Linked DNA regions of Pseudolabrys taiwanensis. The protein of the gene in region 2 interacts with the protein of the main gene of each other region in a pairwise test. Links are inferred from orthologs where the notes say so. Each region holds a gene or a part of one and is shown on either strand. Other genes may lie near its edges.

Region 1 (6,917 bases), 3.2 Mb from region 2 along the record:
CGCCGCTTCGGCCGCGCTGGTCCGTCCGTCCTTCGCCCTCGACTGGCCGACCCGGCCGGTGATGTTGATGGTCCCCTTCGCCGCCGGCGGCAACACTGACGGCCTTGCCCGTATCGCCGCGCAGCGCCTCACCGAGGCTTTCGGCCAGCAGTTCCTGGTCGAGAACAGGCCCGGTGCCGGCGGCGCGCTTGCGGCGGAGGCGGTGCTCCGCGCCGAGCCCGACGGTTACACGTTGTTCTTTTCCGCCTTGCCGCAGATCGCCATCGTGCCGGCCATGCAGCGCGTCAAATACGATCCGGTGAAGGATTTCATGCCGGTCTGTAACCTCGCGTCTAATCCGTTTGTGTTGCTGGTGCACAAAGACATGCCGGTCAAAACGATCGGCGAGTTCATTGCGCATGTGAAGGCGCAACCCGGCAAGATCGCTTACGCCTCGGCCGGTGCCGGCAGCGTCGGTCATTTGGCGATGGCGCTGTTCTTGAAGATGGCAGGCCTCGACATGATTCACGTTGGCTACAAGGGCAACGCACCCGCTCTGGCCGACGTGCTCGCGGGTCATGTGCCCGCGATGTTCTCAAATCTGGCCGATGCAATTCCGCATGCGCAAAGCGGCGCCATTCGCATACTTGCAGTCTCGGGCGCGAAGCGCGCAACGCAACTGCCCGATGTGCCGACGGTCGCCGAGTCCGGTTTTCCGACCTACAAAGCGCAAACCTGGAATGGGATCCTCGCGCGTCGAGGCACCCCAAAGGAGATCGTCGACAAGATGGCGGGCGAGTTGGGGCGCGCCGTGAAGGAGCCGAAGTTCGCCGAGCGTCTGGCGAGTTTTGGTACCGATCCGCTCGGCGACGGTCCCGACGTTTTCGCTGACACCATCAAATCCGATATCGCCTTGTGGGCGCAAGCCGTCGAAGTCGCCGGCGTGAAACAACAATAGGCGAGGGAGATTCATCGTGTCCGAGCAACCAATTCTCGTCGCCGGTGGTGGGCCGGTGGGCCTCGTCGCGGCGCTGGCGCTGGCGCGCCAAGGTCACGCCGTCGAGGTGTTCGAGGCCGAGACCCAGGTGAACGATGCGCCACGTGCCTCGACCACCCATCCGGCAACGCTCGAAATGCTGGCCAATCTCGGCCTGATCGACGACATCATCCGTCTCGGTCTCGTCGCGCGTACGTTTCAGTTCTGGGACCGGCCTTCCGGGCAGGTGGTTGCGGAGTTCGATCACGCGATCCTCAAGAACGACACGCGCTTTCCTTTCGTCGTCCAGTGCGAGCAGCACAAGCTGGCGAAGCTGGCGATAGAACGCCTGCGCGGCACGACCAACGCAAAGGTGCACATGGGCGCGCGTGTGTCCGGTCTCGACCAGGATGCCAACGGCGTGCGCCTGCATATCGAGCATGACGGCAAGACGGAGACGGTCTCCGGGCGCTATCTGATCGGCGCCGACGGCGGCCGCTCCACGGTGCGCAAGGCGCTCGGCATCGAGTTCGAAGGCTATACGTTCCCGGAGCGCTTCCTGGTGCTGACCACGGCTTTCGACTTCGAGGCCGGCGTCGGCGCGGGCTATCGCAGCTATTTCTCCGATCCGGACGAATGGGCGAACCTGTTCAAGGTGTCGGGCCCGGACGGCAAAGGGCTATGGCGCTCGGTGTTCCCGACGCGGCCAGGCGATACCGATGAGGCCGTGTTCGCCGACGAAGCCGTCGAGCAGCGTCTGCAGAAATTCTTCCCGAAGGAAGGCGCGTACCCGATCGTTCACCGCAACATCTACAATGTCCACCAGCGGGTTGCCGCGAGCTTCCGGCAGGGACATGTGTTCCTCGCGGGCGATGCGGCGCACGTGAACAATCCGATCGGCGGCCTCGGCCTCAACTGCGGCATTCATGATGCCGTTGAACTCGCCGCATTGCTTGATCGCGTGCTTCGTGGCGAACCGGAAGCCGTGCTCGACGAATACGACCGCCGCCGCCGCCCGATCAACATCGAGTACGTGCAGCAGCAGACGGTCGCCAACAAGAAGCGGCTGGAGGAAAAAGACGAGCGCGTCCGGCAGGAAAACTTCGCCGCCTTGCGTCGCATGGCCGCCGATCCGACGGCGCACCGTGCCTTCCTGCTGCGCACATCCTTGCTGGCCAGTGTCGGCGTGGCGCAGGCCGCCTGAACCGCTCGTTGAATTATTGCGCTGGTCCCCGCTTCGCGGAGGTCAGCGGCGCTTCCACGAAATGCAGCGTATTCTACGCCGCGCCGCCTTCACCCGGCGCGGCGGCGTGAATTGCCAGCGCGTGCACGCCGCCGGCGAGTTCAGACGAAAGAATACCGTTGATCATGCGGTGACGCTCGATCCGGGTCTTTCCTTTGAATGCCTCCGATACGATATAGACCCTGTAGTGAGTTTGCCCGCCCGGCCGATGCCCGGCATGGCCCTCATGTCGGTGAGATTCGTCCTCGACCCTCAGGCTTTGCGGCGAGAAAGCCTCGGTCAACTTCTGTGTGATGATATCGCTGGTGCGCATGCCGTCCGAGTTATGCAAGGGCGGCGCGCGCGTCAATGCTTCGTGGCGAAATCGCGTTCGACCGTGACAAGTCAAGTCTTGAAGGCGTCACCGCGAAAGGCGCATAGTGTTGGGTCATGAAATTCGACTCGGATATTTTTGATCGTGTACGCGTCAAGCCGGCGCAGGACCGCCGTATCAAGACGGAAGGTCCTTCCTGCCAGTGGCACGGATGCAAGGAGCAGGGCACGCACCGTGCGCCGAAGGGGCGTGGGCGCGAGCATGAGCATTGGCGTTTCTGCCTTGATCACGTGCGTCAATACAATCAGTCCTACAATTTCTTCGCCGGCATGAACGACGATGCGGTGATGGCGTACCAAAAGGACGCGCTCACCGGTCATCGTCCGACCTGGAAAATGGGAACCGGCAAGGGCCGCAGCCGCGCCGATGCGGAGTCCCTTGCCGCGGGCGCCGATCCGTTCGGATTATTTTCCGAAGGGGTACGCGCCGAGCAGAAGCAGCGTGCCGAGGCGGCGCGTCCGGTGCGCAATGCCGAGCGCAAGGCGCTCGATACTTTGGGGCTCGAGGTCGGTGCGACGCCGCAGCAGGTGAAAACCAAGTTCAAGGAGCTGGTGAAGCGTCACCACCCTGACGTCAATGGCGGCGACCGCTCGACCGAGGACCGGCTGGTCGAGATCATTCAGGCCTATAACTACCTGAAGTCGGTAGGTTTCGGCTGAGCCGCCAGTCCCTCCCGGAAGGGGGCGGCGCGTCAGCGTCGTGGGGTGGCAGACCTCTGAAAACAACGCGCCTCTGCCCCGGTTTGCCGGCGCCCGCCACCCTCCCCCACAGGCGGGAGAGGGATCAGAAATCTAAAATCAACCCAGCCCCGCCTTCCGCACAGGCCTGAAACTCCCTATCTTATTGAAATAATTGATGGTGTTATTCGCGAAGCCGGGTTTTTCGCGTCGGCGGCGTCTGCTAAGTTTGCGCTCCTATCAGCCGGACCGTAACGTCGGACCCGCATAAGGCTTCGGCCGATCCGAAGCCACGGAGGATCAATGACAGCCGCAGTACAGGAAGTTGCCGGCCTGCCGGACATGAAGGTGTCCGTCCGGCAAGTTTTCGGAATCGACTCTGATTTGGAAGTGCCGGCCTATTCGCATGCCGACGAGTACGTGCCCGAGGCCGATCCCGATTACCGTTTCGACCGTCCGACGACGCTTGCCATTCTTGCCGGGTTCGCCAAGAACCGCCGAGTCATGGTGACCGGTTACCATGGTACCGGCAAGTCGACGCATATCGAGCAGGTCGCCGCCCGGCTCAACTGGCCGATGGTGCGCGTCAACCTCGATAGCCATATCAGCCGTATCGACCTGATCGGCAAGGACGCCATCGTCATCAAGGACGGTCAGCAGGTCACCGAATTCCGTGACGGCATTCTGCCCTGGGCCTATCAGCACAACGTCGCGCTGTGCTTCGACGAATACGACGCCGGCCGCCCGGACGTGATGTTCGTGATCCAGCGCGTCCTGGAATCTTCGGGCCGGTTGACGCTGCTCGACCAGAGCCGCGTGATCAAGCCGCACCCGGCCTTCCGCCTGTTCGCCACCGCCAACACGGTCGGCCTCGGCGACACGTCGGGCCTCTATCACGGCACGCAGCAGATCAACCAGGCGCAGATGGACCGTTGGTCGATCGTGACGTCGCTGAACTATCTGCCGCACGACAACGAAGTCGACATCGTCCTGTCGAAGGCCAAGCACTATCAGAACGAGAAGGGCCGCGAGATCGTCTCCAAGATGGTCCGCGTCGCCGATCTGACGCGCAATGCCTTCATGAACGGCGATCTGTCGACCGTGATGAGCCCGCGCACCGTGATCACCTGGGCGGAGAACTCCGAGATCTTCAACGATGTCGGTTTCGCCTTCCGGCTGACCTTCCTGAACAAGTGCGACGAGCTCGAACGCCCGATCGTGGCCGAGTTCTATCAGCGCTGCTTCGGCCAGGAGTTGCCGGAAAGCGCCGTGAACGTGGCGCTCAGCTGACGCTTGTCGTCCCCGCGAAAGCGGGGACCCATAACCCTGGTGGTTGGAATAAGCCGCGTGGCTTGTGAGTGTGGGTTCCGGGCTCGCCGCTAGGGAGCGGCGCCCCGGAACGACGGAAGAGAGATGGCCTCCAACATCAAAGGCAAAGCCCCGGGCAAGGAAGCGCCGACCGAGCCGTTCAAACGAGCGGTTCAAGGCTGTCTGCGCGCGCTCGCGCGTAAGCCGGATCTTGAGGTGGCCTATGCCGCCGAGCGGCCCGGTCTTATCGGCGGCAAGGCGCGGCTGCCGGAGCCGGCGCGTAAGCTGACCAAGGCGGAAGCCGCCATCGTGCGCGGCAATGCCGACTCCATCGCGCTCAAGCTCGCCTGCCACGATGCCACCCTGCATCGCCGCTTGCAGCCCGCCGGCCAGCAGGCACGCGCGGTGTACGAGGCTGTCGAGCAAGCGCGCGTCGAGGCGATCGGCGCCCGGCGCATGGACGGCGTCGCGAGCAACCTCACCGCCATGCTCGACGACCGGTTCCACCGCGCCAAGTTCGATACCGTGACCGAACGTGCCGATGCGCCGATCGAGGAAGCATTGGCAATGATGGTGCGTGAGCGCCTGACCGGGCTCGCGCCGCCGAAGTCGGCCAAGAAGCTCGTCGATCTCTGGCGCCCGCTGATCGAGGAGCGCGTCGGTCCCGACCTCGACCGCCTCGAAGATCTGATCGAAGACCAGCGCCATTTCAGCGACGTCGTGCACGAGATGCTCGACTCGCTGGAGATGGGCGAAGACCGTTCGTCCGAATCCGAGGACGAGGACGAAGGCGAAGAAGAGCAGCGCAAGCAGGACTCCGGCGAGGAGGGCGAAGCCGCCGAGTCGGACGACATGCAGCGCACCAGCATGGAAGACTCGCAGGTCTCCAGCGAGGAAATGCCGGACAGCGCTGCCGAAGCGGTTGAAGCGCCGACCGCCGACATGGCTGACGACACCGACATGGGCGATGCCGAGACGCCGGGCGAGCCGCAGCGGCCACGCCAATTCGGCGCCAACGAGCCGCGGGGCCCGGACTATCGTGCTTTTACATTGCGGTTCGACGAGACCATCGCGGCGGAAGACCTGTGCGAGGCGGAGGAGCTCGATCGCCTGCGCGGTTATCTCGACAAGCAGCTTTCCAATCTGCAGGGCGTCGTCGCGCGCCTCGCCAACCGGCTGCAACGCCGATTGATGGCGCAGCAGAACCGCTCGTGGGAGTTCGATCTCGAGGAAGGGTTGCTCGACCCGGCGCGTCTATCGCGCATCGTCATGGATCCGATGCACCCCTTGTCCTTCAAATGGGAGAAGGACACGCAATTCCGCGACACGGTGGTGACGCTGCTGCTCGACAATTCCGGCTCGATGCGCGGGCGTCCGATCACGGTTGCGGCGACTTGCGCCGACATCCTCGCCCGCACGCTCGAGCGATGCGGCGTGAAGGTCGAGATCCTCGGCTTCACCACGCGTGCCTGGAAGGGCGGGCAATCGCGCGAGCACTGGCTGTCCGCGGGCAAGCCGGCCAATCCCGGCCGCCTCAACGACCTGCGCCACATCATCTACAAGGCCGCGGATGCGCCCTGGCGGCGCGCGCGCAAGAACCTCGGCTTGATGATGCGCGAAGGGCTCCTCAAGGAGAACATCGACGGCGAGGCGCTCGATTGGGCGCACAAGCGCCTCTTGGCGCGGCCCGAGCAGCGCAAGATTCTGATGATGATCTCGGACGGTGCGCCGGTCGATGACTCGACGCTGTCGGTCAACCCCGGCAATTATCTTGAGCGCCATCTGCGCTGGGTGATCGAGGAGATCGAGACCCGCTCGCCGGTCGAGCTGATCGCCATCGGCATCGGTCATGACGTCACGCGTTACTATCGCCGCGCCGTCACCATCGTCGATGCCGAGGAGCTTGGCGGTGCGATGACCGAGAAGCTCGCCGAACTGTTCGAAGAACACGCGCAGGCCGAGCGCGCCGGCACGTCACGGCGGAGACGCGTGGCTTGAAGCTGACGCGCCGCCGCGGCCTGATCGCCGGTTTCTCGCTCGTCGTTTTCGTCGCGGTGGCGGCGAGCCTCGCCTGGGGCCAGCTCCAGCGTTATGCACTCGAGCCGGTCGCCATCACCGTCGAGGCGACGCCGATCACGTCGTTCGACACGCGCGATCCGGCGCAATTGCGCTTCGGCGCGCTGATGTTTCGCGGCGGCTTGGCGCTGACATCCAAACATCCGGCGTTTGGCGGGATTTCGGGCCTCCATATGGAGCCGGACGGCGCTCATTTTATCGCCGTTACCGATCGCGGCTCCTGGCTGCGCGGCCGCATCGTCTACGACAGCAACGGCAAGCCCGCCGGCATTGCCGATGCCGAGC
Region 2 (6,668 bases):
TAAGGGCCCGCGCGGCGTTTCGCGACCCGTGGTAAGGCCTTGCGCTTACGAGGCTTTTCCTGTCGGCACCGGGGTGACCCGGGGCAAAGGAGGGCGCGGTTCCTCACCCAATACGCTCTAACAAACGCGAGGACGCGATGACCAAGCGCGCAGAATCCAAGTACAAAATCGACCGCCGGATGGGCGAGAACATCTGGGGTCGTCCGAAGAGCCCGGTAAACCGCCGTGAGTACGGCCCCGGCCAGCACGGCCAGCGCCGCAAGGGCAAGCTCTCGGACTACGGCGTGCAGCTGCGCGCCAAGCAGAAGCTCCGCTTCTACTACGGCAACATCTCCGAGAAGCAGTTCCGCGCCATCTACGACGAAGCCATCCGCATGAAGGGTGACTCGGGCGCCAACATGATCGGCCTCCTCGAGCGCCGCCTCGACGCGGTCGTGTACCGCTCGAAGTTCGTGCCGACCGTGTTCGCCGCGCGGCAGTTCGTCAACCACGGCCACGTCAAGGTGAACGGCCGCCGCGTCAACATCCCGAGCTACCGGGTGAAGATCGGCGACGTCATCGAGGTCAAGGAAAAGTCGAAGCAGCTCGCCATCGTCATCGAGTCGCAGGCTTTGCCCGAGCGCGACGTGCCGGACTACATCGAAGTCGACGGCGGCACGCTCACCGCCAAGCTGGCGCGTGTGCCGACGATCACGGACGTGCCCTACGCGGTCCAGATGGAGCCGCATCTGGTGGTCGAATACTATTCGCGCTGATCGAACGTCATCGCAGCGCTGCGAGACAGGGAAACCCCGCCCAAAAGGCGGGGTTTTTGCTTTTCACCTCGCCGTCGCAGCCGTCGTCTTGATGAAATCGATGAAGGCGCGCAGCGGCGCCGGCACGAGACGCCGGCCGGGATAATAGAGGAACGGGCCGGAGAAGCTTTCCCACCACTCTTCCAGCGCCGGCTCGAGTGCGCCGCTCTCGAAATGCGGTCGCAGCCAATCCTCGAACATATAAATGATGCCGGTGCCCGCGAGCGCCACGTCGACGGCGAGATCGGTCGCCCCGCCAAGCGTGACCATGAACGGGCCATCGGGCGCAATCCGCACCGTCTCACCGTTGCGCTCAAACTCCCACGGCGGCGGCGCTTTACCGGCGAAACGGCCGAGCAAGCATGCATGGCCGAGCAGGTCGCGCGGGTGTGCGGGCCGGCCGCGGCGGTTGAAATAGGCTGGCGCCCCGGCCAGGGCGAAACGCTGAACGCGTGGCCCGATCGGCACGGCGATCATGTCCTGCTCCAGCCGCTCGTCGTAGCGGATGCCGGCGTCGCAGCCGGCCGCCAGCACGTCGATGAAGCTTTCTTCCGCAATCACCTCGAGACGGATGTCGGGATAGGCGGCAAGAAACGCCGGCACGATGCTTGGCAGCACCAGACGCGCCGCACTCACCGGCACGTTGAGCTTGAGCGTGCCCGCCGGCCGGCCGCGGAAGGTGTTCACGACATCGAGCGCGGCCTCCACCTCGCTCAGGGCGGGCCCTAGGCGATCCAGCAGGCTCCGTCCCGCCTCGGTTGGCACGACGCTGCGGGTCGTCCGGTTCAAGAGCCGGACGCCCAGCTGCGCCTCGAGCCGCCGCACCGCCTCGCTCAGGCCGGAGGCGCTGACGCCGCTGACGCGCGCCGCGTCACGAAAGCCGCCGGCCCGCGCCACGGCCACGAAAGCATTGAGATCGGCCAGGTCCGCCTGCATTGTCCTAAATTCCGCACGACCTGTGCCGATTGTGCCGGATTATCGTAAAGCGGGCAACACACTATGTCCGGTCTCTCTTCAAAGGGAGATAGACCCATGACCACCATCGACAAAGCTGGCACCTACAAGCTCGCCGGTCACACCGTGCGGCGGCTCGGCTACGGCGCGATGCAACTCGCCGGCCCGGGCGTGTTCGGGCCGCCGAAGGACCCGACCGCCGCTCGCGCGGTGTTGCGCGAGGCCGTTGCCGCCGGCGTCAACCACATCGACACCAGCGACTTCTACGGGCCGCACGTCACCAACCAGATCATCCGTGAGGCGCTGCACCCCTATGCGGACGATCTCGTCATCGTCACCAAGATCTCGGCCCGTCGCGGCGCCGACGCGTCCTGGATACCGGCGATGTCGCCGGAAGAACTGACGCAAGCCGTGCACGACAACCTGCGCAACCTCGGCATCGACGCCATCGAGGTCGTCAACTTCCGCAGCATGCTCGATGTGCATGGGCCCGCCGAAGGTTCGATCGAGCCGCAGCTCACCGTGCTCGCCGATTTGCAACGCAAGGGGCTGATCCGTCACATCGGTCTCAGCAACGTCACGCCGACCCAGATCGCCGAAGGCCGCAAGATCTGCGAGATCGTTTGCGTGCAGAACCAGTACAACGTCGCGCATCGCGGCGACGACAAATTGATCGACGATCTCGCCCGCGACGGCATCCCTTATGTGCCGTTCTTCCCGCTCGGCGGCTTCTCGCCGCTGCAGTCATCGATCTTGTCGGATGTCGCCAAGCGCCTGAACGCGACGCCGATGCAGGTCGCGCTCGCCTGGCTGCTGCGCCGCTCGCCGAACATCCTGCTCATCCCCGGCACGTCGTCGGTCGCGCATCTGCGCGAGAATCTCGCGGCGGCCGACCTCGTATTGCCGGATGACGCGATGACGGCGCTAAATGGCATCGCAGTGAAGGCGAACTAATTCGCAAGCAACAGCATCAGAGAGGCTGTCCTCGGTGGCTGCCTCTCTGCTGCACCTTCGATGCTACGGCAAAAGGATGAGGCTCCCGGTCGTCCGGCCCGTTTCAAGATCGGCCTGCGCGCGATCAGCCTGAGCGAGCGGATATTCGCCGCCGATGTCGGCAACGATGCCAGCGCGCATAACGGCCATGAGCGCTTGCGCGGCGCGATGATAGCGGTCCATGTCCGCCGTGTAGCCCATGATGCTCGGGCGGGCGAGCGACAGCGACCGCACCGGGCCAAGCTCTTCAAGATCGAGCGGCGGAATAGGCCCAGCCGCCTGCCCGGTACTCGCCACAGTGCCAAAGCGGCGCACGCAAGCCAATGTCTGGCGCAGCATGTCGCCGCCAATGCCGTCGATCGCAAAATCGACGCCCCGCCCCTGAGTCAACTTGCCGACCTCCGCGACGATATCGGCATCGCGACCGACAATGACGTGATCGGCGCCATGAGCCCGCGCCACTGCCGCCTTGGCGGGTGAACCCGCCGTGCCAATCACCGTCGCGCCGATATGCTTAGCCCACCGAACCAGCAGGCCGCCGAGCCCACCCGCCGCGGCGTGCACAAGCAATATATCGCCCGCGCTGACGCAATAGGTTTCGGTAAGCAACATATGCGCCGTCAGGCCTTTGAATATCGTCGCCGCTGCTGTGCGCGCAGCAACGTCGTCCGGCAGGCGAACCAACCGCGCTACCGGCAGCAACCGCGTCGTTGCGTAAGCACCGACCGGCGCACCTGCATAAGCAGCCCGATCGCCGACGCGCCATTCCGTCACGTCATCTCCAACAGCTTCGACAACGCCGGCGCCTTCGATGCCGAGCACGGCGGGATAAGGCAGAGGATAAAGTCCCGTCCGGTGATAGATATCGATGAAATTGGCCCCGATCGCTTCGTGCCGAATACGCACCAGCCCCTGCCCCGGCATCTGTTCAGGAGCATCGACGAGGGCGAGCCTGTCGACGCCGCCCGGGCCAATCATTTGCACTGCCTTGCCCATAAGAACTCTCCGTTGTCAGTCCAAAATGGCAGGTGGCAAGGTGGTCGGAAATTGCTTATTATTTAGCATCGTATGTGAATATTTTAACAGACGGTCTGCGCGACAATGGACTGGGACAATCTTCGCTATTTCGCCGCGCTTGCCGCCGGTGGCAGTCTGTCTGCCGCGGCCCGCATGCTCGGCGTCGAACATGCAACGGTCGCCCGACGCATCGCCGCGCTTGAAGCCGAACTCGACCTCAAACTGGTCGATCGCCGCGCACGGCGGCTCACATTGACCCCCGACGGCGAGCGCATTGCCGCGATCGCTGCGCGCATGGAGCAGGAAACTCAAGCTGCGCGACGCACTGCATCGGGAGCCCGCGCGACGCTGAGCGGCACGGTCACGATCAGCGCACCACCGGCGCTTGCCGCGGCGCTACTCGCACCGCCATTGGTCGCGCTACGCGACAAGCATCCAAGCCTCGCAATTCACCTGCACGGCGAATTGCGCGAGGCCTCGCTTGACCGGCGCGAGGCGGACATCGCCTTGCGGCTGAGCCGTCCGACCGCGGGCGACCTCACGATCAGGAAAATCGCCGAGATGGTGTTCAGATTTTACGCGGCGCCTAATTATCTCAAGGCCGCCAAGCGCAAGGAGCGGCGTTATATCGGTTATATTGGCGCCATGCAGCAGTCGCCTCTGCAGCGACTAGTCGATCGATCGGGCGGCAGCAAGCCATCGGGCTTTGCCTCGCCGATGCTGGAAATTCATCAGGCGCTCGCGCGCGCCGGTGCCGGCCTCACCCTTCTGCCGGACTTCATGGCGGCAAACGACAAAGCCCTGGTCGCGGTGAAGGGTACCGAGACACTGACGCGCGATCTCTGGCTTGTCACGCATACTGACATGAACATGTCAGCGCCGATCCGCGCCGTCACACAAGCTTTGACGCAGTGGTTCGAAGCACCGGAGCGGTTGATTCGGTGACGCAAAAGAAAACAAACGCCGTCGCGGACGTTCCGCGACGGCGTTTTCAACTTATTGTGGCGGCGGGGACGCTCAGGCGACCTGACGGACCGCGACGCCCTTGTCCTTGAACACGTCCTGCAATTCTCCGGCTTGGAACATCTCGCGCACGATGTCGCAGCCGCCGACGAACTCGCCCTTCACGTAGAGCTGCGGAATGGTCGGCCAGTTCGAGTAGGCCTTGATGCCGTTCCGCAGATCGTCGGACTCAAGCACGTTGAGGCCCTTATAGGCGACGCCGAGATGGTCGAGGATCTGCACGACCTGGCCCGAGAAACCGCACATCGGGAACTGCGGCGTGCCCTTCATGAACAGCACCACGTCGTTGTTCTTCACTTCGTTATCGATGAATTGCTCGATGCTCATGATTTTAATCCCGTTGGGCGCCGCCGCGCGGTCGGCGCGGGGTTTCACCGCCTGTTCGCGATATATGTAGCGCAGATTCCGCCGCCACCCCAAACACCGCCAAGCACTGCAGCTCAACGATTTTGTGGGGCGTAGAAGGTCCCTTCGACCTCCACGATATCGTCTTGGTTGAGCCTCGTGACCTCCACGATGGTGCGCGGCGGGTAAGGTCCGCCGGCCCACAGCTCTTCCTGGACCCGGTTCACCAGCGGTCTTATGCCAGCCATATCAGTGACATAGACGACGAGCCGGACACAGTCGGCCAGGCCCGCCCCCTCCGATGCGGCAATCGTCCGCATATTGGCGAAGGCGGTCCGCACCCGCGCCTCGGCACCCTCGACCAGCCGGTTGCTTGCCGGGTCGATGCCGCGCATGCCCGCCACGTAAACGAAGTCCCCAGCGCGGGCGCCAACGCTCCAGGTGCCGGTCGGGTTGATCGCGCCCTCGGGCGCCAGCAGGCGGACGCCGTGTCCGCCGCTCATGGTCAGGCGTCCGGCGCGGCGGTCTGGAGGGCCAGCGCATGCAGCACGCCCCCCATCTGGCCCTTCAGCGCCTGGTAGACGAGCTGGTGCTGCTGGACGCGGGTTTTACCCTTAAAGGCCGAGGAAATTACCGTTGCCGCGTAGTGATCGCCATCACCGGCGAGATCGCGGATGGTCACCTGCGCGTCCGGCATGCTCTGCTTGATCAGCCGCTCGATTTCGCGGGCATCCATCGCCATTTCTATGTTCTCCTAAAGGCCGCGGACCCCATAAAGCGCGAATCCGTGCCTCTGCTAAGCATTAATTTGCGCCCAAATTTTTACGGCTGACAATATCCCGCGGCGCTCTAGCATGCCCTTCAACGCGATGCGTCACAGCTTTTCACGCTAAGCGCGCGCTGATGCCATTCGTCATGCAGGATTGGGGGGAATGATCATGCGGAACCAGGCTCATAAAGTGCTGCTACCGATTGCCACGGTTGTCGGGGCGCTGGCGCTGACATTGAGCGCACAGGCACAGGTCACGTCCGAGCAGCAGAGCGCGATCAAGGCCAACTGCCGCTCGGACTTCATGGCCAAGTGCTCCGGCGTGACGCCGGGCGGCAAGGACGCCCTCGTATGCCTGCAGAAGAACGTCAATGGCTTGTCCGCCGCCTGCAACTCGGCCGTGAGCGCGACATTGCCGCCGCCGGCTGCGCCGAAGGCCGTCGAGGCCGCTCCCGCTCCGGCGCCCGCTCCTGCCCCGCAATCAGCCCCACAGCCAGCCGCGACACCGCAACTGGTCGCCGTCCCGTCAGCGCCTGTGCCCGCCGCCCCACCGAAGGCTGCTGCCGCGGCTGCGCCGAAGGCCGCTCCGGTTGCCGCAGCGCCGACAGCAGCGCAGCAGAATGCGATCAAGCAGGCCTGCCGCTCCGACTTCATGGCGAAATGCACGGGCGTCACACCCGGCGGCAAGGACGCCCTCACCTGCCTGCAGCGCAACGCAGGCACGTTGGCGCCGGCCTGCAAGCAGGCGGTGGCGGCCATCGGTGGCGCAGCAG

The links.
Region 1: the proteins of grxD (region 2) and DW352_RS16650 interact in binary tests that used the Escherichia coli proteins (3 or more experiments, as listed by UniProt). The link is inferred for Pseudolabrys taiwanensis from one-to-one orthologs.

Annotation. Positions count from the first base shown.
Region 1 is NZ_CP031417.1:3,499,537-3,506,453, reverse strand. The notes cover bases 873-3,789. They hold DW352_RS16650 (BolA family protein), read right to left. Parts: upstream 2,512-3,789; coding sequence 2,233-2,511; downstream 873-2,232. Other genes in these bases: cobS (cobaltochelatase subunit CobS), read left to right, coding at 3,552-3,789; DW352_RS16645 (J domain-containing protein), read left to right, coding at 2,628-3,230; DW352_RS16655 (FAD-dependent oxidoreductase), read left to right, coding at 954-2,159; DW352_RS16660 (Bug family tripartite tricarboxylate transporter substrate binding protein), read left to right, coding at 873-937. Also shown: more of DW352_RS16660, read left to right, coding at 1-872; more of cobS, read left to right, coding at 3,790-4,538; cobaltochelatase subunit CobT, read left to right, coding at 4,662-6,554; DW352_RS16630 (esterase-like activity of phytase family protein), read left to right, coding at 6,551-6,917. UniProt on the Escherichia coli protein: Transcriptional regulator that plays an important role in general stress response. Has many effects on cell morphology, cell growth and cell division. Acts by regulating the transcription of many genes, including dacA (PBP-5), dacC (PBP-6), ampC and mreB.
Region 2 is NZ_CP031417.1:286,259-292,926, reverse strand. What follows is about bases 3,443-6,110. They hold grxD (Grx4 family monothiol glutaredoxin), read right to left. Parts: upstream 5,109-6,110; coding sequence 4,776-5,108; downstream 3,443-4,775. Other genes in these bases: DW352_RS01335 (hypothetical protein), read left to right, coding at 6,065-6,110; DW352_RS01340 (BolA family protein), read right to left, coding at 5,632-5,868; DW352_RS01345 (RidA family protein), read right to left, coding at 5,222-5,629; DW352_RS01355 (LysR family transcriptional regulator), read left to right, coding at 3,843-4,703; DW352_RS01360 (quinone oxidoreductase family protein), read right to left, coding at 3,443-3,737. Outside these bases: rpsD (30S ribosomal protein S4), read left to right, coding at 138-755; DW352_RS01370 (LysR family transcriptional regulator), read right to left, coding at 819-1,730; DW352_RS01365 (aldo/keto reductase family oxidoreductase), read left to right, coding at 1,827-2,702; more of DW352_RS01360, read right to left, coding at 2,766-3,442; more of DW352_RS01335, read left to right, coding at 6,111-6,668. UniProt on the Escherichia coli protein: Monothiol glutaredoxin involved in the biogenesis of iron-sulfur clusters.